One region of the Pseudoalteromonas sp. 13-15 genome, then DNA from elsewhere that is predicted to be linked to it. Evidence: predicted binding sites of a transcription regulator. Region 1 holds the regulator's gene; each other region holds the start of a gene.
The links. Region 1 encodes sigma-54, which starts transcription at its own class of promoters, with help from an activator protein. Its sites were predicted from a motif close to GTTGGCACGNNNNTNGNNT; they were not measured.
Positions count from the first base shown of each region.

Region 2: ATS72_RS08715 (DUF1328 family protein) is a predicted target of sigma-54. The motif match lies at 4,638-4,656, and genes of this name have one in related genera.
Region 3: dps (DNA starvation/stationary phase protection protein Dps) is a predicted target of sigma-54. The motif match lies at 4,300-4,318, and genes of this name have one in related genera.
Region 4: ATS72_RS02640 (NarK family nitrate/nitrite MFS transporter) is a predicted target of sigma-54. The motif match lies at 2,630-2,648, and genes of this name have one in related genera.

Region 1 is NZ_CP019162.1:3,013,805-3,021,683, reverse strand. Features, by position in the region: gene kdsC (3-deoxy-manno-octulosonate-8-phosphatase KdsC) at 1-190, shown strand, start outside; gene lptC (LPS export ABC transporter periplasmic protein LptC) at 187-741, shown strand; gene lptA (lipopolysaccharide transport periplasmic protein LptA) at 731-1,267, shown strand; gene lptB (LPS export ABC transporter ATP-binding protein) at 1,264-1,989, shown strand; gene ATS72_RS13970 (RNA polymerase factor sigma-54) at 2,059-3,558, shown strand; gene hpf (ribosome hibernation promoting factor) at 3,585-3,872, shown strand; gene ptsN (PTS IIA-like nitrogen regulatory protein PtsN) at 3,877-4,329, shown strand; gene rapZ (RNase adapter RapZ) at 4,349-5,194, shown strand; gene ATS72_RS13950 (HPr family phosphocarrier protein) at 5,238-5,510, shown strand; gene mgtE (magnesium transporter) at 5,619-6,977, shown strand; gene ATS72_RS13940 (YgiQ family radical SAM protein) at 7,046-7,879, opposite strand, start outside.
Region 2 is NZ_CP019162.1:1,873,750-1,881,628, reverse strand. Features, by position in the region: gene alaS (alanine--tRNA ligase) at 1-2,026, shown strand, start outside; gene ATS72_RS08735 (aspartate kinase) at 2,033-3,250, shown strand; gene csrA (carbon storage regulator CsrA) at 3,342-3,533, shown strand; gene ATS72_RS08725 (YcxB family protein) at 3,585-4,052, opposite strand; gene ATS72_RS08720 (hypothetical protein) at 4,182-4,373, opposite strand; gene ATS72_RS08715 (DUF1328 family protein) at 4,425-4,598, opposite strand; gene ATS72_RS08710 (OadG family protein) at 5,111-5,356, shown strand; gene oadA (sodium-extruding oxaloacetate decarboxylase subunit alpha) at 5,368-7,149, shown strand; gene ATS72_RS08700 (sodium ion-translocating decarboxylase subunit beta) at 7,163-7,879, shown strand, end outside.
Region 3 is NZ_CP019162.1:3,145,739-3,153,617, reverse strand. Features, by position in the region: gene ATS72_RS14605 (propionyl-CoA synthetase) at 1-233, shown strand, start outside; gene ATS72_RS14600 (methyl-accepting chemotaxis protein) at 462-1,541, shown strand; gene ATS72_RS14595 (DUF6515 family protein) at 1,817-2,578, shown strand; gene ATS72_RS14590 (DUF2189 domain-containing protein) at 2,804-3,583, shown strand; gene ATS72_RS14585 (DUF2237 family protein) at 3,787-4,149, shown strand; gene dps (DNA starvation/stationary phase protection protein Dps) at 4,389-4,904, shown strand; gene ATS72_RS14575 (hypothetical protein) at 5,068-5,859, shown strand; gene ATS72_RS14570 (hypothetical protein) at 5,974-6,681, shown strand; gene ATS72_RS14565 (RNA polymerase sigma factor) at 6,681-7,166, shown strand; gene ATS72_RS14560 (hypothetical protein) at 7,172-7,726, shown strand.
Region 4 is NZ_CP019162.1:546,748-554,626, forward strand. Features, by position in the region: gene modB (molybdate ABC transporter permease subunit) at 1-658, shown strand, start outside; gene ATS72_RS02630 (ATP-binding cassette domain-containing protein) at 660-1,688, shown strand; gene ATS72_RS02635 (HesA/MoeB/ThiF family protein) at 1,702-2,457, opposite strand; gene ATS72_RS02640 (NarK family nitrate/nitrite MFS transporter) at 2,746-4,215, shown strand; gene ATS72_RS02645 (bifunctional protein-serine/threonine kinase/phosphatase) at 4,225-5,964, shown strand; gene ATS72_RS02650 (alginate export family protein) at 5,974-7,167, shown strand; gene ATS72_RS02655 (FAD-dependent oxidoreductase) at 7,395-7,879, shown strand, end outside.

The DNA of each region.
Region 1 (7,879 bases):
TGGCCCAGACATGCCAGTGATGGAGTTAGTCGGGTTTGCTGTTGCAGTAAATGACGCACATCCGCTAATAAAACGTTTAGCACATTATACAACACAAATGCTAGGTGGCTTTGGTGCAGTGAGAGAACTAACCGACCTACTAATGCTTGAAAATAACAAACCTTTGACCACAAAAGGGACTAGTTCATGAATACAGCGCGCATAATATTAAGCGTTTTATTCATCAGCTGTATGGTTTGGCTTTGGTACCCTTATTTCACACAAGTAAATTTACCACAACAAACCGAAGCAGACATAATTGCAAAGCCCGATTACACAGCCATAGAGCTAAAACAAACAGCGTATGACGAAAATGGGAAAATCAGCCATAAAGTAACGGCAGCGCGAATGGAGCTATATCAAGAATTAGGGTTTACCTTTTTTGATAAACCTATTTTTACGCTATACAACGACAAACAAACATGGCGAATTAACGCTAATGAAGCAACATTATACGAAGGCAGACAACTAATATTAGAAGGTAACGTTGTTGCTAGTAATTTAACTGATAACGCAATGATAGATAAAATTAATGCTGATAACATTCAGGTAGATATAAAATTACTAACGATGCAATCAGAGCAGCCTGTCATTGTTACAGGGCCCAATTTAAAAATCACCGGTAAAGGCTTAGAAGCCGATTTAAAAACCGAAGTGATAAAATTAATTAACCATACGCGAACTATTTATTATGACCAATAAACTATCAACACTCTTTATTATTCCAACATTTTTACTTGCATTAGGTACTAATGCCGCTGAAACAACAGCGCCAATTTCTGCAAATCAAATTTCGATTAGTGCGGATAAACAAGAGGGTCAACTAAAAGAAAACGTAGGTATCTTCGAAAAAAATGTTGAAATTATTCATGGCGACAGAAAAATTACCGCAGACCGCCTTGAGGTTCACAAGCGCGATGAGCTAGGCGACAACAAGCAATTGTTAATTGCCACAGGTACGCCTGCATATTTTGAAGAAAAACAAGCCGACGGCACAATAATGAGCGCCAGCGCTAATGAAGTTAGGTACGATGTTTCAACGCGTTTTTTAACATTAATTGGAGATGCAGAGATATCTCAAGCTGGGCAAAAAATGAATGCTAAAAGCATTACCTACGATATAGAACAGCAGCTTATTAGCGCCGAAAAAGATGAAAGCTCAACTGACCGTGTACACACTATCTTAGTGCCTGTGGAGCCTAAAAAAAATGACAAAGGCCAACCATGAGCACATTAAAAGCAGAGCTACTAGCCAAAAGCTACAAAGGCCGTGAAGTTGTAAAAAATGTGGGCTTAGAAGTTAAAGCTGGCAGTATTGTAGGCTTGCTTGGGCCAAACGGCGCAGGTAAAACAACAACCTTTTACATGATTGTAGGCTTAGTCCCTAGCGACAAAGGCAAAATATCTATCGATGATAACGATATTACGCTTTTACCTATGCACAGTCGTGCTAGATTAGGCATTGGCTACTTACCACAAGAGTCGTCTATATTCAGAAAATTAACAGTGTATCAAAACTTAATGTCTATTTTAGAAACTCGAAAGGAGCTCACTAAACAAGCCAGAGAAGATACATTGAATAATCTATTAGATGAATTTAGCATTCAACACATTCGCGACAGCAAAGGCATGGCATTATCGGGCGGAGAACGTCGCCGAGTGGAGATTGCACGTGCTTTAGCTGCAGATCCAAAGTTTATTTTGTTAGACGAACCTTTTGCCGGTGTTGACCCTATCTCAGTATTAGATATTAAAAAGATTATTGAACACCTGAAAAACCGTGGTATTGGCGTATTAATAACAGACCACAATGTGAGAGAAACCCTTGATGTTTGTGAAAAAGCCTACATTGTTTCTCATGGGGAACTGATTGCTTCTGGTACCCCTGAACACGTATTAAATGATAAAACTGTACGCGATGTATATTTAGGCGAGCAATTTAGGCTGTAACATTTACGCCTTATTTATAAGCATCTGCTAGTATTAATTATAACAACTTAAAAGGATTGTTAGAGATACATGAGGCAATCACTACAGCTGCGCATGGGCCAGCAACTTACAATGACACCTCAGTTGCAACAAGCTATTCGCTTGCTGCAATTAAGCACATTGGATCTTCAGCAAGAAATACAAGAAGCGCTCGACAGCAACCCATTACTTGAGGTTGAGGAGCAAGACTACGCCGATGACCTTGCGGGCAAAAATGAGCAAAAAGCAGATAACGATGAAGTTACAGTAACCGTATCTGCAGATGAAGCCCCTAGCGAGTATGAACAAGACAGTGGTGAAGCGCTTGCTAAAGATACCGTAAGTGACGACATGGCAATGGACGTTAGCTGGGATGAGTACATGAGTGCAGCCCCTGCATCATCTTCAGGACCAATGCCTGAAGATGAGTCTATATATCAGGGCGCATCAACTGAAACGCTTCACGAATACTTAATGTGGCAATTACAATTAACGCCATTTAGCCCTACAGATGAAGCCATTGCTATTGCTATTGTAGAAGCGGTGGATGATTCAGGCATACTGACACTCAGTTGCGAAGAGATTTTAGAGAGCTTTAATCAAGATAACGACGATGACGTTGAGGTTGAACTTGACGAAATAGAAGCTGTATTAAAGCGCATTCAGCTATTTGACCCAGTGGGTATTGCGGCACGTAGCTTACAAGAGTGTTTGTGTATTCAGTTAAATCAATTTGATAAAGGCACGCCTTTTATTGATGAAACAAAAATGATTTTAACCGAGCACATTGATTTGTTAGCTGCTCGTGACTACCGTACATTAATGAAAAAAACGAAGCTCAAAGAAGATGAGCTTAAAGAAGTAATGACACTTATTCATACGCTTAACCCTAAGCCTGCAGACACAATAGTACGAGAAGAGTCTGAGTATGTAATACCTGATGTGTCAGTTAAAAAAATTAAAGGCCGCTGGATTGTAGAGTTAAACCCAGACAGCATGCCAAAAATTCGTGTAAACAGCCAATATGCAGCGATGTCGCGTACAGTTAAATCAAGCGGCGACAGTCAATTTATTCGCTCACATTTACAAGAAGCTAAATGGTTTATAAAAAGCTTAGAAAGTAGAAATGATACACTTTTAAAAGTAACTAACTGTATTGTTAAACAACAACAGGGCTTTTTTGAACACGGGCCAGAAGCCATGAAACCGATGGTTTTAAATGATGTTGCCGAAATGGTAGAAATGCACGAATCAACAATTTCGCGCGTAACTACGCAAAAGTATATGCACACACCGCGTGGAATATTTGAGCTTAAATACTTTTTCTCAAGCCACGTAAGTACCGAAAATGGTGGAGAATGTTCATCTACGGCAATACGTGCACTTATTAAAAAATTAATCGCAGCAGAAAACTCAGCAAAACCATTGAGTGATAGCAAAATTGCGGATATATTGGCTGAGCAAGGAATTAAAGTAGCGAGACGTACAATCGCAAAATATCGCGAATCTCTTGCTATTCCACCGTCAAATCAGCGAAAGAGCCTGATCTAAGACGCTAAACAAAGAGGGTAATGCTTATGCAACTAAATTTAACTGGTCGTCATGTAGAACTAACTGATTCATTAAGAGACTATATAAATACCAAATTTGCGAAGCTAGAAAGGCACTCTGATCATATTAATAATGTTCATGTCATTCTTGATATAGAAAAATTAAATCAAAAAGCAGAAGCAACTATTCATGTAAGTGGTGCTGAATTATTCGCATCCACTGAACATCAAGATATGTATGCAGCTATTGATTCATTGATTGACAAGCTTGACCGTCAAGTAATTAAACACAAAGAGAAGCTTGCTCGACACTAATATGATGAAATTAAGTTCACTTATATGCGAGGACTGCAGTAAAGCTGCGGTCCTTTTTAATAGTAAAAAAAGAATTTTAGAGTTTATTAGCGAGCTGGCTCACGATAAATTACCGTATTTATCTCAACAGGATATTTTGGGCGCTTTATTAACCCGCGAAAAGCTAGGCAGCACAGGGATAGGAAGAGGTATTGCTATTCCACATGGCCGAATGAGCGGCGCACAAGAACCTTTAGCATTGGTGTTAGTAAGTGAAACACCGATTAATTTTGATGCTATAGACAACCGCCCTGTTGATATTTTTGTTGCACTCATCGTACCTGAAGGCGATAACCAACAGCATTTAAAGACGCTAGCAACGATAGCTGATAAACTAAAAAATAAAGAATTTTGTAAGCAGCTTCGCTGTGCTAAATCGGATGCTGAGTTGTATCAAATTATTGTTGACCAATCGTAACAAATTTAAAGGGTGATTAATGGAGTTGATTATCATAAGTGGCCGTTCTGGTTCTGGTAAGTCGGTTGCTTTACGCGTTGTTGAAGATCTAGGTTATTATTGCGTAGATAACATCCCAGTAAATTTATTACCTTCTTTGGTAAGAAGCGTTTCTGATAACTACGATAAAATTGCCGTTAGTATAGATGTGCGAAATTTACCAAAAGAGCAAGATGAATTTAATCACATAATCGAATACTTACCGGGTTTTACAAAACCAACGCTGTTCTACTTAGACAGTGAAGATCAAACTCTTATTAAGCGCTTTTCTGAAACTAGGCGCTTACACCCTTTATCAATAGATTCACTTCCGCTTGATTTAGCCATAAAAAAAGAAAAAGAACTTCTCGATGTGCTAATTACGCGCGCCGATTACATGATCGATACCAGTGAGCTAAGCGTTCATCAACTTGCTGAATCAATTCGCGAAAAAATATTAGGTAAAAAAGATAAGCAGCTGATTGTTACATTTGAATCATTTGGTTTTAAACATGGCATTCCTAAAGAGGCAGATTACGTATTTGATGCACGTTTTTTACCTAACCCGCACTGGGAGCCTGAACTAAAACCACTGAATGGCCTAGACCAACCAGTAAAAGATTATTTGGCTAGCCACAGCATAGTTCAAAAATTTACATGGCAAATACAAACCTTTGTACAAACATGGCTACCACACCTAGAGCGAAATAACAGAAGCTATTTAACTATTGCGATTGGCTGTACTGGCGGGCAACATCGCTCTGTATATTTAGCGCAAACAATTGGAGAAAGCTTTGCAGTTACGCATCCCAATGTAAAAATACGTCACAGAGAACAAGAAAAGTAATTTTACAAAACTAATAACCTGTTCAGCTTTGATAGAGTAATGTATGCGTATAGAAGACACTTTTTTAATACAAAATAAATTAGGACTGCATGCCAGAGCCGCGACTGTATTAGCCCAACTCGCTGTAAAATTTGATGCTTCAATCACCTTGTTTCAAGATGATAAAGAAGCTGCTGGTGACAGTGTATTAGCACTGATGCTACTTGAAAGTAGCCAAGGTAAAGAAGTTAAAGTGGTATGTGAAGGGCCTGATGCAGAGCAAGCTTTAAATGCAATTGGAGAACTTATTTCGCAACGATTTAACGAACAAGAGTAACGTTAATTTTTAACATTTAAATAAAATAACTATAATCAAAATAACTGGCTGCTAGGTCGTACTCCCCCACCCACTAGGTAACAGTTACAGTATAAATAAAGGACGCCAATGCCCGAAGCTTTTGAACAAGACTACCCACTACAACAACTAAAACAAGTGACTAAGTCACTTAATAGTGGTCAGTTTGTTCAAGTTAGGCGCATGCTCGCAAAAACAGCACCATGTGATACTGCATTATTATTAGAATCATCTCCACACAAAATTCGTCGCTTGCTATGGCAGTTAGTTGATCCTGATGTTCAAGGTGATGTGCTCGAAGAATTATCAGAAGACGTGCGCCTGGGCATTATTGCCCAAATGGAACCTGAGCACATTGCTGCTGCCACTGAAGACATGGGTCACGATGACCTAGGTGAAGTATTACGTAGTTTGCCTGACACCGTTTATCAAGACGTTGTTAGCGCCATGGACACCCAAGATAGAGAACGCGCAACACAAGCGCTATCTTATCAAGAGCGCTCTGCCGGCGCACTCATGAACACCGATACGGTAACTATTCGCCCAGATGTGACCATTGATGTCGTACTACGTTACATTCGACTTCGCGGAGAGTTACCTGAAGGCACTGACGACCTGTATGTGGTTGATAAGCATAACTGCTTTATTGGTGCTTTATCGCTGAGTACATTGCTAACTAATCCACCAGAAAAAATTGTTCGCGATTTAATGGATGAAGAATGTGAGTCAATTCCAATTTCAATGGATGAAAGTGAAGTCGCACAACTGTTTGAGCGCCATAATTGGATCTCGGCCCCAGTTGTTGATGACAACGATCAGCTACTTGGTCGTGTCACGATCGATGATATTGTTGACGTAATTCGTGAAGACGCCGAACATAGTTTACTGAGTTTGGCGGGCCTTGATGATGAAGAAGATACCTTTGCTCCTGTCTTAAAAAGCTCTAAAAAACGCTCAGTATGGTTAGGAGTTAACTTATTAACCGCGCTTGCGGCCGCCTTTGTAGCCAGTTTTTTTGAAAGCACACTCGATATTTTACCCATTTTAGCAGTGCTTAATGGCATCGTTCCTTCTATGGGCGGTGTTGCTGGTAGTCAATCACTTACACTTGTTATTCGTGGTATAGCTGTTGGTCATATAAATCAAACCAACCAACGCTTTTTAATGATGAAAGAACTCGCTATTGGAGCACTCAATGGCATTTTGTGGTCATTGTTGATAGCGGGTGTCATTGCACTTTGGCAGTGGGATTTTATGCTCGGCGGCGTACTCGCTTTTGCCATGTTTATGAACTTAGTTGTGGCAGGGGTTGCTGGTGCAAGTATTCCAATTTTACTTAAAAAAATGAATATAGACCCTGCACTTGCAGGCAGTGTAGTGCTAACAACAGTGACAGATATTGTGGGTATTTTTGCCTTTTTAGGCACCGCCACTTGGCTGTTAATATAAATTTAAAAGCTGTTATAAAAAACGCGCAGTTAATTTATAGCTGCGCGTTTTTATTGTCTCGGTAATAACTATCTGGCTTTTTGCCTATTTCCACCCACTTTAGGTTTTGTATTAGCCTTTTTAAATTGGCTAAATCCCGTATGACGTGTAAGCGCTGGGCGAGCCCCTTTACGGCCTTTATTAACGGTTTTACCCGCTTTTTCATCGCGGCCTTCTTCTGGCACTAAACAGTTTGGCCCTTTGCCAATTAGGTTAGCTTTACCCATTTTGCGAAGTGCTTCACGTATCATTGGCCAGCCCGATGCATCATGGTAGCGCAAAATAGCTTTGTGTAATCTGCGCTGGCGTGCTCCTTTTGGCACTGGCACTACTTCACTATTATTCTTGATATTACGCAGTGAGTTCATCTCTGTATGGTAAATAGTGGTCGCATTGGCCATTGGGGATGGGTAAAAGTTTTGCACTTGATCCAACTTAAAGTCGTTAGACTTAAGCCATAAAGCCATGTTTACCATATCTTCGTCTTTAGTTCCTGGGTGCGCAGAAATAAAATACGGAATTAAATACTGCTTTTTACCCGCTTCTTTCGAGTACTTATCAAATAATTCTTTAAATTGATCGTAAGCACCCATGCCTGGCTTCATCATTTTTGATAATGGACCGTCTTCAGTATGCTCTGGCGCTATTTTTAGATACCCGCCCACATGATGTGTCACCAGCTCTTTAACATAGCGAGGATCGCGTACAGCAAGGTCATAGCGAACGCCCGAAGCGATAAGAACTTTTTTAATGCCTTTTACATCACGTGCTTTTTTGTATAAATCGATTGTTGGCGTGTGATCCGTGTCCATATGCTTACAAATATCAGGGTATACGCACGATAAGCGTCGGCAGGTACTTTC
Region 2 (7,879 bases), 1.1 Mb from region 1:
TCCAGAGGAAGACGGCGACCGTTTTATCGAAATTTGGAACCTCGTATTTATGCAGTACAACCGTCAAAGCGACGGTACTATGCTGCCATTACCTAAGCAATCTGTTGATACGGGCATGGGCCTTGAGCGTATTTCTGCTATTTTGCAGGGCGTGCATTCAAACTACGAAATCGATTTATTCCAAGGCTTAATTGCGGCGGCGGCGAGTGTCACTAACGCGCAAGATATGGACGATAAGTCGCTTCGCGTAGTAGCGGATCATATTCGCTCATGTGCGTTTTTAATCTCCGACGGTGTTATGCCATCTAACGAAGGCCGTGGTTACGTACTTCGTCGTATTATTCGCCGTGCGGTACGCCATGGTAATAAGCTTGGCGCACAAGGCGCGTTTTTCTTTAAATTAGTTGCTGCACTTATTGAGCAAATGGGTCAAGCGTACCCAGAGCTTGCTAAGCAACAAGAAATTATCGAAAAAGTACTGCGTATTGAAGAAGAGCAATTTGGTAAAACACTTGAGCGTGGCTTAGCTATTTTAGAAGAAAGCTTAAGCGACCTTAAGGGCGATGTGATCCCAGGCGATTTAGTATTTAAACTTTACGATACGTATGGTTTCCCTGCCGATTTAACCGCCGATGTTGCGCGTGAGCGCCAAATGACCATTGATCATAAAGGCTTTGAAGAATGCATGGCTGTACAGCGTAAAACTGCGCAGCAAGCTGGTAAATTTGGTGCCGATTACAACGAGCAGTTAAAATCAGAAAAACACACTGACTTTAAAGGCTACGACAGCACGCATTACAGTGCAACAGTGGTTGAAGTGTTTGCTGGTGGTGAGGCCGTACAGTTATTAGAAGATGGCCAAGAAGGCATTGTAATACTAGATCGCACACCGTTTTACGCAGAATCTGGTGGCCAAACGGGTGATACCGGTACAATTACAGTGGCTGGTGGCGAGTTTAATGTGACTAACACTACTAAACTAGGTAATGCATTTGCGCACCACGGTACAGTACAAGGCCGTATTGGTGTTAACGATAAAGTGGATGCCACTATTGATGATGCTCGTCGTGAGAACATCAAGAAAAACCATACAGCTACGCATATTTTACACGAAGCATTACGTCAGTTATTAGGTGAACATGTAAGCCAAAAAGGCTCGTTAGTTCAAGCGGATCGTTTACGATTTGATTTCTCGCACTTTGAAGCCGTAACTAAAGACGAACTTCGTGACATTGAACGTGTAGTTAACGACGAAATTCGCCGTAACTTTGCACTTAACACTGAGCTTATGGCTATTGATGATGCTAAAGCGAAAGGTGCAATGGCGCTGTTTGGCGAAAAATACGACGACGAAGTACGCGTAGTAACCATTGGTGATTACTCAATTGAGCTTTGTGGTGGTACACACGTTGAACGCGCGGGCGATATTGGCTTATTCAAAATAGTATCTGAAAGCGGTATTGCTGCAGGTGTTCGCCGTATAGAAGCAGTAACTGGCGCAGATGCGGTTGCTTATGTAAGTGAGCAAGAGCAACAGCTTAGCGATGTAGCAGCGCTTGTGAAAGGCGATAGCGCATCGGTACTTGAAAAAGTATCAGCGCTTCTTGAGAAGTCTAAAGGCCTTGAAAAGCAAATTGCTCAGCTTAACGATAAGCTAGCGAGCGCAGCAGGTGCGTCGTTACTTGATTCGATTGTAGAAATTAATGGCGTTAAGTTATTGGTTGCAAATGTTGAAGGCACTGAGTCTAAAGCGCTTCGCGGTATGGTTGACGACCTTAAAAATAAGATTGGCTCAGGTGTTATTGCCCTCGGTGTTGCCAGCGGTGAAAAAGTAAGTCTAATTGCCGGTGTGACTAAAGACTTAACTGGTAAAGTAAAAGCCGGTGAGCTTGTAAACCACATGGCTTCTCAAGTAGGCGGTAAAGGTGGCGGTCGTCCTGATATGGCACAAGCGGGTGGTTCTGAGCCACAAAACCTTGCTGCTGCACTTGATAGTGTTACTGCTTGGTTAACTGAGCGTACTTAAGCCTAAGTGGCGTTAATTGTACAGAAGTATGGCGGCACGTCGGTTGGCTCAATAGAGCGAATAGAAGCGGTCGCCGACCTTGTTGTTAAAACTAGGCAACAAGGTCATCAAGTGGTTGTGGTGCTCTCGGCTATGTCGGGAGAAACCAACCGCTTAATTAATCTTGCCAAACAAATAGATTCTCGTCCTAGTAACCGCGAGCTCGACGTACTAATTAGTACCGGCGAGCAAGTATCGGTTTCGTTATTGGCTATGGCTATTATCAAACGCGGCCATTCAGCCGTTAGCCTATTAGCTGATCAAGTTAATATTCAAACCGATAATATGTTCGGTAAAGCCCGCATTACAGACATTGCAGCTACACGTTTAAAGCATGAACTTGAGCATAACCGTATTGCTATTATTGCCGGATTTCAGGGGCGTGATGTTGAAGGCAATATAACAACCCTTGGTAGAGGCGGTACTGATACGTCGGCTGTAGAAATAGCTGCGGCTATAAAAGCTGATGAATGTCAGATCTATACTGATGTTGACGGCGTATATACTACAGATCCTCGGGTTGAGCCTAACGCACGAAGAATGAGCCAAGTGACCTTTGCTGAAATGCTAGAGTTAGCAAGCTTAGGTGCTAAAGTATTGCATATTCGTTCTGTTGAGGCGGCAGGTAAACACAATGTTCCATTAAGGGTGCTTTCGAGCTTTAACCCCGATGAAGGAACATTGATTACGTTTGAGGAAGACGATATGCCAAGTAAAGTTGTTTCGGGTATTGCATTTAATGCTGATGAGTGCTTAATTAAGGTACAGGGTGTGCAAAGCGGCACTCAAAATCTTGTAAAAATATTGAAACTTTTTGCTGATAACGGCATCGAAATAGATATGATTAATCAAGTTAATCATATCTTTGAAAAAATAGACTATGCTTTTACTGTGCACTCGAACGACTACCCGCAAGCACTTGAGTTACTAACCGAGCAAAAGGTGTCTTTAGGTGCTGAAAATATAATCGGGCTAACAACCATTGCAAAAGTATCTGCTGTTGGTATGGGAATGAAATCGCACTGGGGTGTTGCTAGTTTATTTTTTGATGCCTTAGCAAATGAAAATATTAATGTAGTTTTAGTGTCTACATCAGAGATTAAAATTTCAGTTTTAATAGATGAAAAGTACCTCGAACTGGCTGTTCGTGCATTACATAAAGTATTTTTAACGGAAAGTAGATAGATAGTGAGTTTTTACTTACTTTTTAGTCTATTTTTCATTAATATGGATAAGCGGAATCATATAATTTTTATTGGAACATGGGAGCAAGAGAATGCTAATACTAACTCGTAGAGTAGGTGAAACCCTTATGATCGGTGACGAAGTAACAGTGACCGTTTTAGGAGTTAAAGGAAATCAAGTTCGAATTGGTGTAAATGCACCAAAAGACGTTTCAGTGCATCGTGAAGAGATTTACATGCGTATACAAGCTGAAAAGTCTAACCCTAATCCGGGCAATGCTTAATCAACACGTATACTTAACTAAATAATTTATTTAGCTAAGCCAAAAAGCCACTCATTGAGTGGCTTTTTTGTTTATAAAGTCGAGCATTTCATCTGTGAGTATTTGCTTAGAGATATATTGCATGTTGTTTTTATTTTTTATCAATAAGCCCTGTGGTGTTTCGATTACGTCAGTGATGTCTTGCCAAGCGAGCTGGTAGCTTTTGTAATGGTTTGCCGATTTAATGCCTTCATCATCAAAAGTGAGCGTAACCTCTGAGCCTGATGCTCTGCTAAACATTTGTCTGGTTACCCACCATGGCCTGCGATAATAAAAAGCAACGCATTCGAGTACAGCAACCATGATCAAAAATGTTCCTAAATAATGATCAGCTAAACCGTAAATGCTAAATAAACCAAGCGAAACTAATAGTACCAGTAAAAAATACTTAGGCTGCGCGCGTTTACTGTAAGGAAGTGACTCGTCAAAGCATTCATAAAAGTAGGGTTTATCAAGTGTGTAGGTAGTTGAAAATGACATAGTGCCTTGCTTTAAAAATCGTTTTGTATATTTTAGCAAGTTCGCTTATAAATGAGCAGCTTTATAATGCGTGCATTTATTTCGGGCACAAAAAAACGGCCAGGTGGCCGTTTTTTAATATACTAACTATTAACAGTTAGTTTCTTCAGCGTTTACGCCTTCTTTTACTTCTTCACACGTATCTTCAACAGAGTTTTGTACATCTGTTACTACTTCATCAATACGTTCACCGGCTTCTTCTGCGTTGTTATCTTGGCAACCCATGATGAAAAAACTTGCGAAAAGACCAATTAGTGCTGCTTTTAAAGTTGTAGAGTTCATAATGTAATTCCTTGCAAATAAATAAAATTGTAGTGTTAGTTGAGTATATGCCTACCTGGGCGATTTACCACGCAGCGCACCTGAAACTAACGAAATAACTAAAAGTACTATAAAAATAAAGAATATAATTTTTGCTATACCAGCTGCGGCACCCGCGATGCCACCAAAACCTAACACTGCAGCGATTAAAGCAATAACTAAAAATGTGATTGTCCAGCGTAACATTGTTTTCTCCTTGGTTATCAAATTTGTACACAATAGTTAATGCTAGTTGCGTGCCATGATATATTTTTGTTTAATATCAGTTGTTTACGTTTTTTCTCTGTGTTTTTGAGTTTGCTTGATTGGTAACTTTTACGTTGGGTTGTGTAACTTATTCACACACAAAAATATATCGCCACCGAAAAGCTATGTTTGGTAAGACCAATTAACAAATTTTATTTTCTCTACACTTTATGGCTCACAGTAGGTTTAGTAGAGTACGCAAAAATAGGCTTTGTTTAAACTTTACCTATAGCTTATAGATATAGTGAGTATTTTTTCTGTGTATTATGGGGTGTTGATGAGTAAGGGTTTTTACTGTGGTTAATAAATTTGGTTATATGTTATTTTTATTTTAATTGGTTTTACCAATTTACAATGGCTAGACAAAGGTATTTGTTTTGTTATTATCTAGTGAATAAATATTTAACTAAATCGACTTTTTATTTTTCGATATGGGTTTCAAGGGGAGAAGAATGGATATAGGTGCTGTACTTGCAACTGCTGGTAGCTTAATGCTAACAGGAATGGTTGGGGTGTTTGTCTTTCTTTCAATATTAATTGGCGCAGTTACAATTATGTCTAACTTGGTGGCGCGTTTTAGCCCTGCTGACGTTGCGGCTCCAGTTAAATCACCATCATTTAAATCTCAAGGTGTGCCAAATGAGCACATCGCTGCTATTAGTGCTGCCATTGCTCAGTACAAATCAAATAACAAATAAGGGGCTCACACATGGCTAAATTAAAATTAACAGAATTGGTTCTACGTGACGCTCATCAGTCATTACTTGCCACTCGTATGCGTTTAGACGACATGCTACCGATTGCCAGCAAACTAGATGATGCTGGTTATTGGTCAATTGAGTCGTGGGGTGGGGCAACATTTGATTCGTGTATTCGCTATTTAGGTGAAGATCCATGGGAACGTATTCGTGCGCTAAAAAAAGCGATGCCAAACACTAAACAGCAAATGCTATTACGCGGTCAAAACTTATTAGGTTACCGCCATTATGCTGATGATGTAGTTGAAAAGTTTGTAGAGCGCGCACATAAAAATGGCGTTGACGTGTTCCGTATTTTTGATGCAATGAATGATGTGCGTAACTTAGAAACTGCGATTAAAGCGGCTGTAAAAGTAGGTGCTCATGCTCAAGGTACTATTTCGTACACGGTAAGCCCTGTTCATACACTTGATATGTGGTTAACTTTAGCTAAGCAACTAGAAGAGCTTGGCTGTCATTCAATTTGTATTAAAGATATGGCGGGTTTATTAAAACCGTACGATGCAGAAGAGCTTATAAAAGCGCTTAAAGAAACGGTGTCTATTCCAATCGCTATGCAGTGCCATGCTACAACAGGTTTAAGCACCGCTACATATCAAAAAGCTATTGATGCCGGTATTGATATGCTTGATACCGCTATTTCTTCTATGAGTATGACTTACGGTCACTCAGCAACGGAAACAATTGTAGCGATTGTTGAAGGTACCGCACGCGATACCGAACTCGATTTAAACCAACTTGAAGAAATTGCTGCTTACTTTAGAGATGTACGTAAAAAATACGCTGCATTCGAAGGTAGCCTTAAAGGGGTTGATGGACGAATCTTATTGGCTCAAGTACCTGGTGGCATGTTAACTAACATGGAAAACCAGCTTAAAGAGCAAGGTGCAGCCGATAAGCTTAACGAAGTGTTGCTTGAAATACCGCGTGTACGCGAAGATTTAGGCTTTATTCCACTTGTTACGCCAACGTCGCAAATTGTAGGTACGCAGGCTGTGCTTAACGTGCTAACCGGTGAGCGTTACAAAACAATCACAAAAGAAACCGCAGGTGTATTAAAAGGTGAGTACGGTTTAACTCCAGCTCCAATGAATAAAGAGCTACAAGAGCGAGTACTCGATGGTAGCGACGTTATTACGTGTCGCCCAGCTGACAATATTGCGCCTGAACTTGAAACGCTTGAAGCTGAGCTATTAAAAGAAGCGCAAGAACAAGGTTTAACACTCGCTGATGATAAAATTGACGACGTACTTACTTATGCACTGTTCCCGCAAGTTGGTTTGAAGTTTATCAAAAACCGCAATAACCCAGATGCGTTCGAACCAGTCCCTAGCGTAGAAGATAATTCAAGTAAGTCACCAGCTAAGGTGTCAGCCAAAGGTAACAGTGTTAAGGCTGAGCAATATAGCGTTAAGGTAGACGGTAAGGTTTACGACGTTGTAGTAGCGCAAGGCGGTGAGCTTAAAGAGGTAACGTTAAAAGATTCTGAGCACTTACCTCAGTCTGCTTCAGTGGCTTCGGGTGAAACGTTAAATGCACCTTTAGCAGGTAATATTTTTAAAATAAAAGTAAAAGCCGGCCAAGTTGTAAACGAAGGTGATGTTGTTGTGATTATGGAAGCCATGAAAATGGAGACTGAAGTTCGCGCAATGCATACTGGTACCATTGCTGAAGTGCTTGTGTCTGAGGGTGACTCAGTGACCACGGGCGACGCAATTATTGCGCTGGCTTAAGGAGTAAATGTAAATGGAAGGTCTTTTAAACCTTTGGCAGGCTACTGGTCTTGCTAACTTTACGTTTCCTGGTTTGGTGATGATTGCAGTAGGCTGTTTGTTATTGTTTTTAGCGATATCTAAAAACTTTGAGCCACTGCTTTTATTACCAATTGGCTTTGGCGCGATATTAACTAATATTCCGGTTGCTGGACTATCAGATCCTGGTGGGCTTTTATACTCAGTTTACTATGTGGGTATAGATACCGGTATTTTTCCACTATTAATATTTATGGGGGTTGGTGCACTAACTGACTTTAGTGCGTTAATAGCAAACCCTCGTATGTTATTGCTGGGAGCTGCGGCTCAGTTTGGTATTTTTGCGACCTTATTTGGCGCAATTCTACTTAACTTTATTCCGGGTTTTGAGTTTACCCTTCAAGATGCATCGGCTATTGCTATTATTGGTGGCGCTGACGGCCCAACGGCAATATTTTTAGCCTCAAAATTAGCGCCTGATTTATTAGGTGCCATTGCGGTAGCTGCTTATTCATACATGGCGCTAGTTCCAATTATCCAGCCTCCTATTATGCGTGCACTCACAACACCAGAAGAGCGCCAAATTAAAATGCCTGAGCTACGTAAAGTATCTAAAAAGGAAAAAATTATTTTTCCACTTATGGTACTTACTGCAACAGCCATGTTTTTACCAGCGGCAATACCGCTAGTAGGTATGTTCTGTTTGGGTAAC
Region 3 (7,879 bases), 130 kb from region 1:
GGTCAAGCGAAGAAGTCGAAAAAGCACTTATTGCCTCAGTGCGCAATCAAATTGGCGCCATAGCGTGTTTAAAAAATATAGTTAGCGTAGAGCGCTTACCTAAAACTCGTTCCGGAAAAATACTACGTAAAAACTTACGCCAACTTATTGATGGCGACGAACTACAAATCCCTTCAACCATAGACGACGCCGGTATTTTTGATGAAATAAACCAACAACTCACCCTGCGTTAAACCCAACCAAACAAAGCCACTTTATAATTAATAAAAAGTGGCTTTGTTTATTAGGACATGGGTATATAGAGAGTTAAAAAGGAGTTAACTGAAACAAATAAGAGAATGTAGGTAAACGCTTAGTCACTTTTTAATAACAAACAGTGATTTTAAATATAGGCTCAATAAAATTTTACCTCTATAATGATAACTAAATGTAAATTATTTTTTAAAAATCAAGGTCTAAATATGTTTGTTTTAAGTTCAACCTACTCGATATTGAAAAACGAAAATGACCAACTAAAAAAAGAAATTGAGAGTTTACGTAATAAAAATACAACGCTTATCAATGAAAATACTTCTCTAATTGAAGAGTTAAATAACCCAAATAATAATGAAGATCATAGTTTCACTCACTCATTACTTTCCAGCTCTATCAATGGTGTTGCTCAAATCGAAGATATAAGACAAACCGTATTGGGCTCTTACTCTAAAATTGATGAAGAAAACAAAGTAAGCGATAAGATAAACACCCTGCTCGAAAAATCAAATAGCTCGCTAAATCATATTGTCAAAGAAATGGATTTAATGACCAGTAAAATGGGAAGCATGACTGAAAACATTTCAGGCCTAGCTAGCATGGCCGGTAAAATCAGTACGTTTGTTTCAACAATTAGTAAAATATCAGATCAAACAAATTTATTAGCACTTAACGCTGCTATTGAAGCTGCCCGTGCGGGTGAAGCTGGCCGAGGCTTTAGTGTTGTAGCAGATGAAGTAAGGGTGCTAGCAACAAACACGAATAAGTCAGCGCAAGAAGTGGCCGACCTAGTAAAAGAAATTATTAACAAAACAGATGAAACAGTGGTATCAGTAGAAGGTATTAAAGAAAATAGTTCGCACCTAAGTGATAATTTTGATGCACTGAATACCGATTACACTTCAATTATCGATTTTTGTAACAACATGAAAAATACGATTTCTCAGGCTGCTACGTTGTCGTTTATTCAAACCGTTAAACTAGATCATGTTGTATGGAAAGGTGACATTTACGCAGTAGCAAATGGCCAAAGCAACAAGTCAATTAATGACTTTAGCGATCATACAATGTGCCGATTAGGCCAATGGTATAGTTCAGAGCAGTCTGCTGAATTTAAGCACACCAATGCATTTAAACAATTAGAAAACCCGCATAGTGAAGTACATAAAAATGGTGTTGCGGCTCTGCACTCAATTCAAAATGGCGATAAAGAATCTGCAATTAAGCATATTCATAAAATGGAAGCAGCCAGCGAACGTGTGATGCATTTACTCGATGAGATTTGTTAGCCCCAGCTAAGCACTAATGAACAAGCTATTAAAATGATTTAAATTTTAATAGCTTGGCTTATAAGTTAGTCTTTAATTTTAACCTGCACTCTTTTTTTATCACATGTATAGATTGTTTAAAGCGCCCTGTTTAAAACTGTAATAATAAGTAAGAAACTGTTTAGCTTACGTAAAGCAATGTAAAGGAACGTCCAAACATTAAATAGGTCAGTTAATGTTCAGTTTCAGAGGTTAATATTAAGCCTAGTTATGTAACAACATAAACGAGGCACACTATGAAACTTACATTTTTACTATCGGGTATAATTGCCATTAGCGCGCTTTCAAGCACCGCAATTGCAGCCCCCAACGAGCGAGAAGCTCATAAAAATTATAAGCACGAAAACCCTAAACGCATTGAGTATAAGCGCGATGAACGTCGCCATGAAAAAAAACTACGCATAGAGCATAAAAAAGAAAAGCGCCAAGACCGTAAAAAAGAAAAGAACAAACAAAAAAAGCAGCAAGAAAAGCGTAAACAACTACGTTTCGACAATCATAAATATAACTACCTAACTAATAGGTATAAGCCGCGTTATTACAAAGAAAATAGATACATAAGGCACTTGCCAAGAAGAAGTACTTCTATTTGGTTTAATGGAATTTCATTTAGCTTTAATGACGGCATTTACTACCGAAAAGCTAAAAAAGGCTATCACGCTGTGATGCCACCTCGCGGACTGCGCATTAAAAAACTTCCTAGACATTATTCGCGTATGAAACATCGAAACACCACATATTATGCTTATCAGAACGTTTTTTATATTGCTGATAACGGCGGCTATAAAGTGGTAGATGCGCCAATAATTCAGCGCAACAAAGCTATTAAAATTGGCAACGTCTTCGACTATAGCTTAGGGCAAGTTTACGATGAACTACCATCGTCAGCTGAGCCAGTTACCATAAACTCTCAGCAATATTTTAAATACAACGATATTTACTTTTTGCCACAAATAAATGGTGATGAGATACAATACCTAGCAATCAGCTTAGGCTGAGCATTATTTAACTACTTAACCTGCCTACAGGTTAAGTAGTACTTTATTAATATAGATTTCAGCAATCCTCTTATAAAATTTCCTTTTGTAATACCCCTACTAAAAAACATAAAACGTTCATTTAGTGAACAATTTTAATTTTAGCTCCGTATGTCTGTTTAATATTTGTAAATAAAGCGTTTATGACCTAAACCTAAATAGAGGCTTTATAGAGGAGCTCCACTTATGCCTACAACAAAAACAATTGAAAAAAACACCGAATTTGCTCGCTGTATAGAGTGTAACAAAGTAGATACATTTGCTGCATTTCACTGGTTAGCACTTGCGTTTAAAGATATGACCCAAGCCCCGTTGCTTACTGTGATTTATGGCCTAGTGTTTAGCATTATTCCTGCAGCTATTATCTACTCTGCATTTTTTGCACAAAGCGTATTTGTAATTTTACCCGCCACTGTTGCGTTTGTTTTAATTGGACCCGCTTTCGCAGCCGGCCTATACGACGTAGCATGGGAACTCGAAAAAGGCCACAAACCCACTTTTAGGCATTCGCTAAAGTCGATGTTTAGAAACCCTGTTGGAGAGTGGGGCTTTGCAATATTATTACTTGTAATAATGATTGCGTGGATGCGCATTGCCGCCCTTGTTCATGCTTTATACCCTAACTACGCTAACCCAACATTTGAAGAACTGTCAGCATTTTTAACGCTTGGTACAATTGCAGGTGGCGTTTTACTCGTGTCTGTTTTTTCAGTGTCTGCATTTACACCACAAATTATGATGGAAAGACGCGTAGACATAATGACAGCTATCGTCTCATCTATTAACGCCGTTAAAAATAACTTTGCGCCGATGGTTGTTTGGTCAATATGTATTTTCCTAATGGTTGCGCTTGGTTTTGTAACTGGGGCTGTTGGGTTTATTGTGATTATGCCACTACTTAGCTATGCAAGCTGGCACGCATACATTGCAGTAATCAAAACTAAAAAAGCCAGAAAATACGAATAGTTAACAAACATTAACGTAACTTGTGCCACGATCTAGTGAAACTAGTTTGTGGCACAAATAATACTTTTCCCCTCCTCCCTGCATTTAAGTACCCCGATTTTTTTAAAAAGTCATAATTAAACATCCTCACTTTAGTAGCTATACTTTTTAGCGCCTGATAAAGTAATTTTTACTGTATTAAACATAATGACTTAAGGCACCTAATGGCAAATCAATTTAACGTTCTGGATTCCCGGTTGCAGTTATGCTGTGGGAATGGCGGGTATACTCGCGAGGGTTTTTGCTATGTACCAGACTCTGATCGCGGTAATCATAGTGTGTGTGCAATTATGACCGAAGAATTTTTACAGTTTTCGAAGTCACAAGGTAATGATCTCATAACGCCCAATCCACTTTACGATTTTAAAGGCTTAAAAGCTGGCGACAAATGGTGTTTATGCGCAATAAGATGGCTTCATGCGCAACAAGCAAACGTTGCGCCGCCAGTAATCTTGCAGGCCACTAATAAAAAATCGCTTGAAGTAATACCGCTTGAATTACTAAAGGCACATGAATACACCCGTTAAAAATATTCTAGTTTAGTTTCAGCAAATCTGTTTGGTCTGCAAATTTTACAAAAAGATGCAGACTTTTCATAACCACCTCATATTAATAAAAAACCAAACAAAAGCAAAAACACAAGCGACTGATTTAAAACAATTTTATTTAGTTTAACTTTCGGCATATTGATTGCTTCATACAATTATCACGTATTTATTACGTAAAGGACTACGTGAAAATATTAAATAGTTAAGTAGGAGAAGTTATGAGCAATACAAATAAGCAAGCTAAATTTACTGCACCAGGTATGAGCAACGAATCAGCTGAAAAAACTATCGCAGCCTTAGATAACCGCATGGTTGCACTTATAGATCTTCAATTAACACTAAAACATATTCATTGGAATGTTGTTGGTCCTAATTTTATTGGTGTGCATGAAATGCTAGACCCTCAGGTTGAAGCTGTGCGCGAAATGACAGATACAATAGCCGAGCGTATTGCCACTTTAGGCGGCATACCAGTAGGGACACCTAAGTCAATTGTTGACCGCCGTACATGGAACGAATATTCATTAGGTAAAGGACTTGTTACCGAGCATTTAGGCGCGTTAGATAAAGTGTACAACGGTATTAATGCCGATCACCGTAAAGCCATCGAAACGGTATCAGATTTAGATCCAGTATCTGAAGATATGTTAATAAGCCAACTTGCCGATCTTGAGCAATTTCAGTGGTTTGTAAGAGCACACATAGAGTCAGCTACTGGTGAATTAACGCAATAATACCTTTATTACCTAAGTACCTTAGCCCAGCATTTTTGCTGGGCTTTTTGTTTAAATCATAAAACAAAATATCACTAAGGTATTTGAGCCGTGCAAGAACTTGTGGCATAAGAATTAACCTACTAGTATCAGTAAGTAGTTTTCAATATTGGTACAAATTAGTATGATAAGTTTTAATACCCCTAAACAATTTTGGCTTTTTTCTTTAATCTTTTTATCAGCCTGCGGTTCAGGCAGCAGTAATACCAAAGTTCCGCAATCAAATACAAGTGAAAGTCCGACTCCAATTACACAAAACAATATCGAAGATAATTACAACATTATTATTTATGGCAATAGTCACAGCAGTCAGTTAGGGCGGATCATTGAGCATATAATCGAAAACCAATACCCAGATAAGTCAGTTCAAACAACCACAGTGTCGGGACCTTTTTTAGATAATATTGTGAGTATTAGGGCAAACGTAGACAAACTTAAAAACAAAAATCTAAGCCATGCCATTTTTCAAGGCCAAAAATACTCTCAGTCTGGTTTAACAACTTACCCTACTGATGCCGCTGAGCATTTAATTTCATCAGCCAAGGCACAAAATATTACACCTATTTTATTTCCTGAACACCCACAAAGAGGCAACCCTAAAGAAGGCCAGCGTGTATACGACTTACATTTATCAATAAGCGCTAAACAACCTAGCTGCGTAGCTCCTATTGGCCTTGTTTGGAACAGGCTTTTAGTGTTAATGCCAAATGCAAAACTACATATGGATGATGGCAACCATGCCTCTTATGCAGGCAATGTATTAACAGCAATGACTTTTTCAGAAATAATTACTTCACGACCCGCCGATATCATGAAATTTGACCCAACTATTAATTTGTCAAAGCAAGAACAAGCTCTATTTGGTCAAGTAGTTACTGAAGTGCTTAATTTATATCCTGCTTGTGGTGTAAGCTAATCTAATTATAAATCTATTTTTATGTTTTAAATTTTTTACTTTAATTAAAAATAAAATGTCAGGTTATTCTCATTGTTATCGACTAATAACATAACAATCAAAAGGAGAGTAATTATGAATACATTAACAGTAACCCCACTACATAGTTTACCCGCTAATAAAGCTAATCAATGGCTTCAAGACGGTTTTTCACTTTTTAAGCAAGCACCTGTAAAACTTTTTTTATTTTTACTGCTTCCTTTAATTATTGAAGGTATTTTTCAAATACTACCCGCCCCTTATGGCATGCTAGCCTCCAAATGGGCTGCCACTTTTGTGGGCAGTAGCGCTGTTATCGTCATTCATCATCTGGCCACTCATAAAGTATTTTCATTAAAGTCGATTTTTAAAGCTAAAAACTGGCTAAGCATGATTCCGCTTTCAGCAATTTTAGCATCTGCTTTTTTTATTCAGTTATTTGTAGCAAAGCTTTTACTAGGAAATGATGGCATAAATTTACTTTTATTTTCGCAGCCTACTGAAGTTACCCAATGGCAACTAGGTATTATTTTTGCCTCAATTATTCCTGTTACACTGCCTGTCAGTTTTGCAAGCTATTGTGTTTTACTTGGTGAAAAAAACCTACTGCAAGCATTAAAAAGTAGCCTAAATGCTTTTTTCTATGCGTTTAAACCAATGTGTTTAATCGCGCTAATTTCTTTCTTAAGTCTATTGTTAGCCCCTTATACTTTTTTATTAAGTGCGATTATTACGGGTCCTATACTCACGTGTATAAGCTATATTGCTTACAGAAGTGTATTCATTAAAAACAAGGAAGCCTAGTGGAAAAAAGGGATCATATTCATGAGATACTACTGCAATACGCACCTTTAATGGCGCGTATTGCTGCAACACATGAAGCAGACCAAGCACTTAGAGAGGACCTACTGCAAGATATATCGTTAGCTGTTTGGCATGCAGTAGAAAACTTTAGAGGCGATTCAAGTATGAAGACCTTTATTGCTAGGGTCGCACACAACCGTGCTGTCGATCATGTTTTAAAAGAAACACGTCGCCAAGATCGTCATAATTTAAGCGACCCTTTACTTGACTTGGTTAGTACTGATTCTCACCAACACAGCGATAACACGTATGATTTAATGACAGCGATGAGACAGCTACCATTAAAATTTAGGCAAGTTATTTCTCTTCAATTAGAAGGTTTTAACCAAGCCGAAATAGCACATACGTTAGGTCTAAACGAAGCGAACGTTGCCAAGCGCGCTAGCCGCGCACGTGTGCAACTTCAAAAGCTCATGGAGCAATAATAATTATGGATCCACTATTAGAACAATGGCAAAAAGACTATAAAAATGCGACTCCAAAACTGGATACTGCCGCACTACTGGGCCAAATTACATCGGCAAGAAAAAAACAATCAATTAAAGCATGGTTCGACTTAATTGCAGGCGCATTTGTTAGCTTATTTTGTATCTATGCATTAGTTTTTGAAGCAACTAGCACTCCTGAGCAAGTGTTATACGCAATTTTAACTCCGTTACCAATTGGGTTTTCAGTATGGGCATTTATTCAGCGCAAAAAGCTAATAAAAACACACACCCTAGATGTTAATGGTTTACTACTTTTTAAAAAGCAGCAGCTCATTAATCAAATAAACTATTGGCGCTTAAACCTTATAGGCTGTTCTATTTTGTGGGCAGCACTTTGCATCACTGCGGCCGTGAGCATTTTAATGTATAACCACACAACAATATGGCTCACACAAGTAGGTATTGGCACTTTGGTACTAATTGCCACACTAGCTCGCTTCATTCATGTAAAGCTAAATTTTGAAAGTAAGCTAAAGCTAATTGAAAGTTTAAAGTAGATTTTCCAGCTTAAGCTACTCAATAAGGTGTTTACACCAAAACTGTAAACTAAATTAAATATCTAATGATATTTAAAATCCATTAAAATAAACAATATATAATTGTTTGGTTGGTTTAATTTCAAAGGTACAGTGCTTACCGCTACTATACCC
Region 4 (7,879 bases), 890 kb from region 1:
AGCACTGTGGCTGACGGTAAAGTTAGCTTTTATAACGGCTGTGTTGCTGCTTGTTTTTTGTATTCCTGTTGCATACAAACTAGCGGGGTACAAAGGTAAATTTAAACCATTTTTAGAAGCGCTTATTGCAATGCCGTTAGTATTGCCACCGACCTTGCTTGGTTTTTATCTACTGGTTTTATTTTCGCCCACACATGCTGTTGGGCAATTTTGGTTTTGGCTAACAGGTACCCAGCTTGCGTTTAGTTTTCAGGGTGTTGTTATTGGTTCGCTTTTTTATTCTTTGCCGTTTGTAATGCAACCCTTAGTGGCAGGGTTTAAGCAGATTAACCACACCTATAACGAGGCTGCAATTGCCTTGGGTTTGAGTCACTTTAAGCGTTTTTTTTACTTAATATTGCCATTGTTAAAACCTAGTATTGGTAGTGCATTTGCACTGGGGTTTGCGCATACGCTCGGGGAGTTTGGCTTAGTGCTGATGATTGGTGGCAATATACAAGGAGAAACACAGGTTGTTTCTATTGCTTTGTACGACCATGTTGAGTCGTTAAACTATGCAGCGGCGCATCAGCTTTCGCTTATTTTACTGGCTATTTCATTTGCGTGTTTAGTGCTGTTATTTAAATTTAATAAAAGCATAGTGGGGGTTAAGCAATAATATGATTAAGTTAGCCCTTTATAAATCGCTTAACAGCTTTGATTTAGACATAAACCTTCACCTTGAATCTTTTACTATTGCGGGAATTTTTGGTCCATCGGGCTCGGGTAAGTCCACCTTGCTACGTTGTATTAGTGGCCTTGAAGGTGAGCAGAGTGTTTATATAAATGATAAATCGGTACATCATATACCAACTGAACAACGCGGTGTTACGTTGCAAGTTCAGTCCTGCCCATTATTTCCGCATTTGGATGTAGCAGGTAATTTAGCGTTTACACAAAAGCATTGTTTTAATAGGCAAACTGACTTAACTGAACAAAAAGTTATTGATGCACTTGAGTTACACCCCTTACTTAAACGCAACGTTCAAAGCTTGTCTGGCGGGGAGCGCCAACGGGTGGTGTTTGCACGGACGTTGTTGGCAGGTCAAAAATTAATTATTTTAGATGAGCCATTTAGCGCACTTGATTGGCCGCTGCGCTTTAAAACACTCTCAACATTAAGTGAATTGGCGGCAACGTTTACTATTAAATTTATTATAGTGAGCCACTCGTTAAAAGAACTATTATTTTGTTGCGATACCCTGGTGCAGCTCAATAACGGTAAAGTAATTAACCATGGCCCGAGTGCGCAGGTGGCTAAAGCTATTTACGCTAACAATAAACAAGCACCGCTGAGCTTAATTAACTTTCAAATCATTACATTTGATGAAAAATACGGTGTGTATTTGCTTAAACTACACAAAAGCGAGCAGCAGCTATTTGCATTACCCAGCGCTGTAGAGCAAGGTAATAAACTTATATTAGAGTGTGAGCAAATATCAGTAAGTGCAGAAATGCCATTAAACACAAATAACAGCAATGTTTTAATATGTACGCTGCACAGTGCAGAACTTATAGATAAAATATGGCAACTTAAGCTAGATGTAGACGGACAAAGCTTGTACTGCTTACTTTCACCAAGAGTGTGGGATCAAAATAACTACAAAGTAGGCGATACACTTTATGCGACTATTCATAATCTAGAGTAGTTTGAAGTGGGTTTTAGCTGCACGTAACACAATGACTGTTTTTTGTGATTTTAAAGCGACTAAACTCCATACTCAAACCATCAACCAACAGTAAATGCTCGTTCAACCCGCTTGGTAATCCAGCAAGCATTTTTAAGGCTTCAGTGGCCTGAATACTGCCAATTAATCCTACAATGGGCGATAGCACGCCTGATTCTGAGCAGCTTTGTGTTTGATCTGACATAAACTGCGATAAACACTCATAACAGTGGCTATTTTCTTGCATTGTAAAACAGGCAACTTGGCCTTCCATTCTAATTGCAGCGCCCGATACTAGTGGGGTTTTTGTTTTATAACAGGCTGTGTTTAATACATTACGTGTAGTTAAGTTATCAGAGCAATCAATGACTATATCAATATTTTTTAATAGCTCGTCAAGCTTTGACTTTTCGTCTAAAAATGCATCGATTGTATGTATATCTATTTCATCATTTAAGCTAATTAACTGCGCTTTGGCGGCGTGAGTTTTTAAGCACCCTACATCCGTTTGTTTATAAAGCACCTGCCTTTGCAAGTTAGTAGCATCAACCACGTCGTTATCTACAAGCGTTAACGTACCCACACCTGAGGCAGCTAAATACTGAGCAACCGGGCAGCCCAAACCACCTAAACCGACTATAAGCGCATGAGATTGCCATATTTTTTCTTGCCCCTCTATATCTAATTTAGGAAGCATTATGTGGCGCGAGTAGCGTAGTTGTTGTTGGTAAGTCAGGGCTGGTTTAGTCATTAGCGGCTTCTCATTATTTTTATACACAATAGCAATTTTTAGAATATGTGGGCAAGAACAGGGTTAAAAGTAATTGCACTGTTAGTGCTCACATTGATTACCTTAACAGTGCAAATGAAAATTATAACGAATTAGAAAAAACATAAGTTAATGATTTTTAATGAAATAAATTATTGGCTCACTAATTGCTCAGCATGGTTAACGTGAAATTAACAAATACAGTGGTTTAATTAATAATAAAGTAGTAGCCGCTATAAATAACTACAAACGTAACTAAGGAAAAATAACATGCAACCGAGTACTGGGTTTAATCTCATATCGTTTAGCGGAAAAATGAAAATACTGCATTTAAGCTGGATGGTGTTTTTTATCTCATTTTTTGTCTGGTTTAACCATGCGCCATTATTAGGCGCTATAGCGGGTTCGCTAGGTATTACTATGGCACAAGTAAAAACGCTGCTTATTTTAAATGTGGCACTAACCATTCCTGCTCGCGTGGTTGTGGGCATGTTAACTGATAAATTTGGGCCTCGCATCGTTTATGCATCATTACTGATTTTATGTAGCATCCCATGTTTTATGTTTGCGATGGCCACCACGTTTGAGCAAGCCGCTATCGCGCGTTTTGCACTTGGCTTTATTGGTGCGGGTTTTGTTGTGGGCATTCGTATGGTGAGCGAGTGGTTCCCGGCAAACGAGTTGGGTACAGCAGAAGGTATTTACGGTGGCTGGGGTAACTTTGGTTCGGCAGCTGCTGCAATGCTATTACCTGTATTAGCGCTTATGTTTGGTGGTGACGATGGCTGGCGTTATGCGATAGGCCTAACCGGTGTATTAAGTGTCATTTTTGGTGTTATTTGGTACATCAGCGTAACTGACACGCCAAAAGGTGGCACTTACTTTAAACCAAAAAAAGTAGGAGCAATGGAAGTAACCAGCAAAGGCGACTTTGTACTACTTCTTATAATGAAGCTACCTATGTACGGTGCTTTAGCACTACTTACTTGGAAGCTTTCTCCTACTGGTGCAAATTTACTTTCTGAAAATTTTGTTATTGGTACATATGTATTTTTGGTGCTGCTTTATCTTTACGAAGTTTATAAAACGTACGACATAAATGGCCATATTTTTAAGCAACCTGTTCCTGAATCACACCGTTACGAATTTAAACAAGTTGCAGTTTTAAATATTCTTTATTTTACAACGTTTGGCTCAGAGCTTGCCGTTGTATCTATGTTGCCATTATTTTTTAGTGAGGTGTTTGGCCTTGATATGGTATACGCAGGTTTGCTTGCATCAGCGTATGCGTTTATGAATTTAGCTTCTCGCCCCGGTGGTGGTTGGATCTCAGATAGAATGGGTCGTCGTAAAACACTTATTGTACTTACCACAGGCTTAGCTGTAGGTTATTTTGTTATGGGCTTAGTTGACGCTAGCTGGCCGCTTTGGCTTGCAGTTGCAGCGGCCATGGCGTGTTCGTTTTTTGTGCAAGCGGGGGAAGGCGCTGTATTTGCCGCTGTGCCACTTATTAAACGCCGTTTAACGGGTCAAATTGCGGGTATGACGGGCGCCTACGGCAATGTAGGAGCTGTTGTGTATTTAACGGCGCTCTCATTAGTTGATTACCAAACATTCTTTATGATTATTGCGGCAAGCGCATTATTAGGCTTAGGTGCATTATTTTTCATGAAAGAGCCCGATGGCCACATCACAGAAGTAAACGAAGATGGCACCGTTGAACTTATTTCTGTGACTTAAGGCATACATATGTTTGATGAAACCCAAAAAGCCAGCGCACTTACAAACGAACTTAATGTTGAGTTTGGTGGGCACAGTAGCAAAGGTATAAAAACCGAAAACCAAGATGCGTTTGCTGCTCTTAATACTCAAGCGCAAGAAAAAGAGTCAAAAGGGGTTATTGCCTGCTTGGCCGATGGGTGTTCATCAGCAAAAAATGCTAAACAAGCGTCACAGTTATCGGTAACGCACTTTATAAATGAGTATTTAAATACACCACCAAGTTGGGCCGTTAAAAAGTCGGTATCTAAGGTATTGGCCAGTTTAAATCAGTGGCTTTATTCGCAATCGGTTAACTACAATCACCTTGGCCAGCGCCAAGCAGATTGGATGACCACGTTCACAGCGCTTATTTTAAAATCGGCCACGGGTTATATTTTTCATTTAGGTGATACCCGAATTACGCGGTTACGTGCAAAAAGTATGGAGGCGATAACACGCGACCATAAAGTAAACGATACTCTAACGCGAGCTTTAGGCGCACAGCTTCATCAAGAAATTGATGTATACGAAGTTGAACTTAAAGCTGATGATATTTATATACTTACCTGCGATGGTGTACACGATGTGTTGCCATACAGTGATATACAAAAGCTAATTGATGAGCATACTAATTTAGAACACGCAGCAAAAGCAGTGACAGAGCTTGCCATAGCAAGAGGCAGTGACGACAACGTAAGCTGCCTACTTGTAAAAGTGAATAGTATTGCAAAACAAAATTTAGACGAGTTATATCACTCTTTAACAAGGCGAAAAATTCCGCCACCGTTAAAAGTTGGCCAAAAAATTGATGACTTTACTGTTATCCGTGAATTACACGCTAGTAGCCGCTCGCACATTTATTTAGTGCAACAAACACCCGATACGCCGCCGGTTGTATTAAAAGCGCCTTCGGTAAATTTTGAAGACGATGTGCACTACCTTCAAAGCTTTATAAGAGAAGGCTGGGTGGGGCAACGTATTAATCACCCCAATGTAATGAAGGTTTTAAATACGCAATCGCAAAGCCGATTTTTATATCATATTTGCGAATACATGGATGGGCAAACACTGAGTGATTGGAAGCATGATGTGCCGCATCCAGAAATTACCCAAGTGCGCAGTATTATTGAACAAATAGTACAAGCACTTAGAGCGTTTCAGCGTTTGGATATGGTGCACCGCGATTTAAAACTCGATAACGTGATGATAGACGCTCACGGCAAAGTAACATTAATCGATTACGGCACGGTAAGTGTTGCGTCTATGGATGAGTCGGTAAAGCAAATTGCTGATGATTGCCCGCAAGGTACGGTAGATTACACCGCACCAGAGACGCTTATCACTATGCACGCTGATTTTAAAAGTGATTTATTTTCGCTAGGCGTTGTTGCGTACGAATTATTATGTTCAAAATTGCCGTATCAGCCACTCGCGCATAATCATGTACCAAAAGATTACAGTCACTGGCAATACACTAGTATTCGTAAACACAGAGCAGATATCCCGTTTTGGTTAGATCAGGCTTTAATGAAAGCATTGGCTCCCAAACCCGAATTTAGATACCACGCATTTTCTGAATTTATAAGCGATATCAATAAACCTAATCCACATTTAAAAAGTACCGCCCCGAAAGACTCAATAATGAAACGCGATCCGGTTTTAGTCTGGAAAAGTATTTCGTTGTGTTTATTTATAGCCTTGGTGTGTGTACTCATAATTAAAAACTAAGAGATAAACATGTTAAATCATAAAAAAAACTTACCTATTATTTTTATACTGGGTAGCTTAACTGCGCCTTCAATTAGTGTTGCAGCGCAAACCGATCTTAACTTTAGACTGCGTTTTGAAAGCGCAGAGCAAGATAATGCGTTAAAAGATGCAAGTAGCTTAACGCTGCGTACACGCCTTACTCATAAAACAGATGAAGTGAATGGTTTTTCTGCACTTATTGAAGTTGAAGACAGCCGAAGCCTGTTAGGTGTAGACGATTACAACAATACACTGGGTAAAAATACTAATTACTCAGTAATAGCCGACCCAGAAACTACAGAAGTAGATCAAGGTTTTATAAAATACGCGAAAGATTCGTTATCAATTAAAGTTGGTAGGCAAGTAATAGCGCTTGATGGACAGCGGTTTGTGGGCCACGTTGGCTTTAGACAAGACAGGCAAACTTTTGATGCGGCAACAGTCAATTACACGTTTAATGATATTAATTTGCACTATAGCTACATAAGCAAGCGCAACCGTATATTTGCCGAAAGCAAAGATATTGATTCATCCGATCACCTTATCAATGCAAGTTTTAAAACAAGCTTAGGTAAAGTGGTTTTATACAGTTACTTATTAAGTAACGACGCAGTAGATGATGACAGCTTAGATACTTATGGCGTTTCTTTTAGTGGGAATAAAACACTCAGCAATACTAAGGTTTACTATAAAGCAGAGTACGCCACGCAATCTGCATCAACGAGCATGAGTGATTTTGATGCTGATTATTATGCATTTGAAGGCGGCGTTGATTTAGCCGGTTTAGGTATTAAAAACGTGACACTAAAAGCCGGTATTGAGTCACTGGGCTCTGATGATGGCGATTATGGTTTTGCCACGCCGCTTGCCACTATGCATAAATTTAATGGCTGGGCTGATACGTTTTTAGCAACGCCTGCACAAGGGCTTGATGACACTTATGTAAGCTTAAATGGTAAAGCCTTTGACGGTAAATGGTTAGTGGCTTATCACAGCTTTGATGCAAACGATAATGCAAATGGCGTTGATGATTTAGGCTCAGAGCTAAACGTGCAATACGTTAAGCCTATTAATAAAACCTATGCCGTTGGCGCTAAATATGCCGATTATTCAGCAGGCGATAGCGCTGCAGGCAAAGTTGATACCCAAAAACTATGGGTGTGGGTGAGCGCTAAATTTTAAGTATTTAACCAGAACTCTGGTTATTTAATTTGAAGCGTTACAAGTTGGTGCAATAGCGCCAGCTTGTGGTGCTTCCACTTCTTTTTTACTGCACCAAGTTGGTTAAGTCACTGTAATATATTGATTATATATCTGGCTTGCATATTGCTATAACAACTACATAACAAATTATACGTTTAAAGTACTCATTTATGCATTGAGTACTTTGAACAAAATAGGTGATTTTAATGCCAAGCAAGCAGCGTGTTGTCGTCGTAGGAAACGGGATGGTTGGGCATCATTTTGTACAGCAGCTAGTATCGCAGCAAGGTGATAACAAAAATGTTGATATTACCGTGCTCAGTGGTGAAGACCGCCTCGCTTATGACCGCGTTCAGCTCTCGTCATTTTTTAAAGGTAAAACCGAAGACGATTTAGCACTTACCTGCAGTAAAACCTATCAAGATTGGCAAGTGTGTTTCCATACTCATTCTAAAGTGGTTGATATAAACCGAGATGCAAAAAAAGTTACTACTGCAAAAGGCGAGTCATTTGAATACGACAAGCTAATACTGGCAACGGGTTCGTTTGCATTTGTGCCACCCATTCCAGGTAAAGATCGTGACCATTGCCTCGTTTACAGAACCATTAACGATTTACACGCTATAAAAAAATCAGCAAAAGATAGTAAAGTCGGCGTTGTTATTGGTGGCGGTTTATTAGGGCTAGAAGC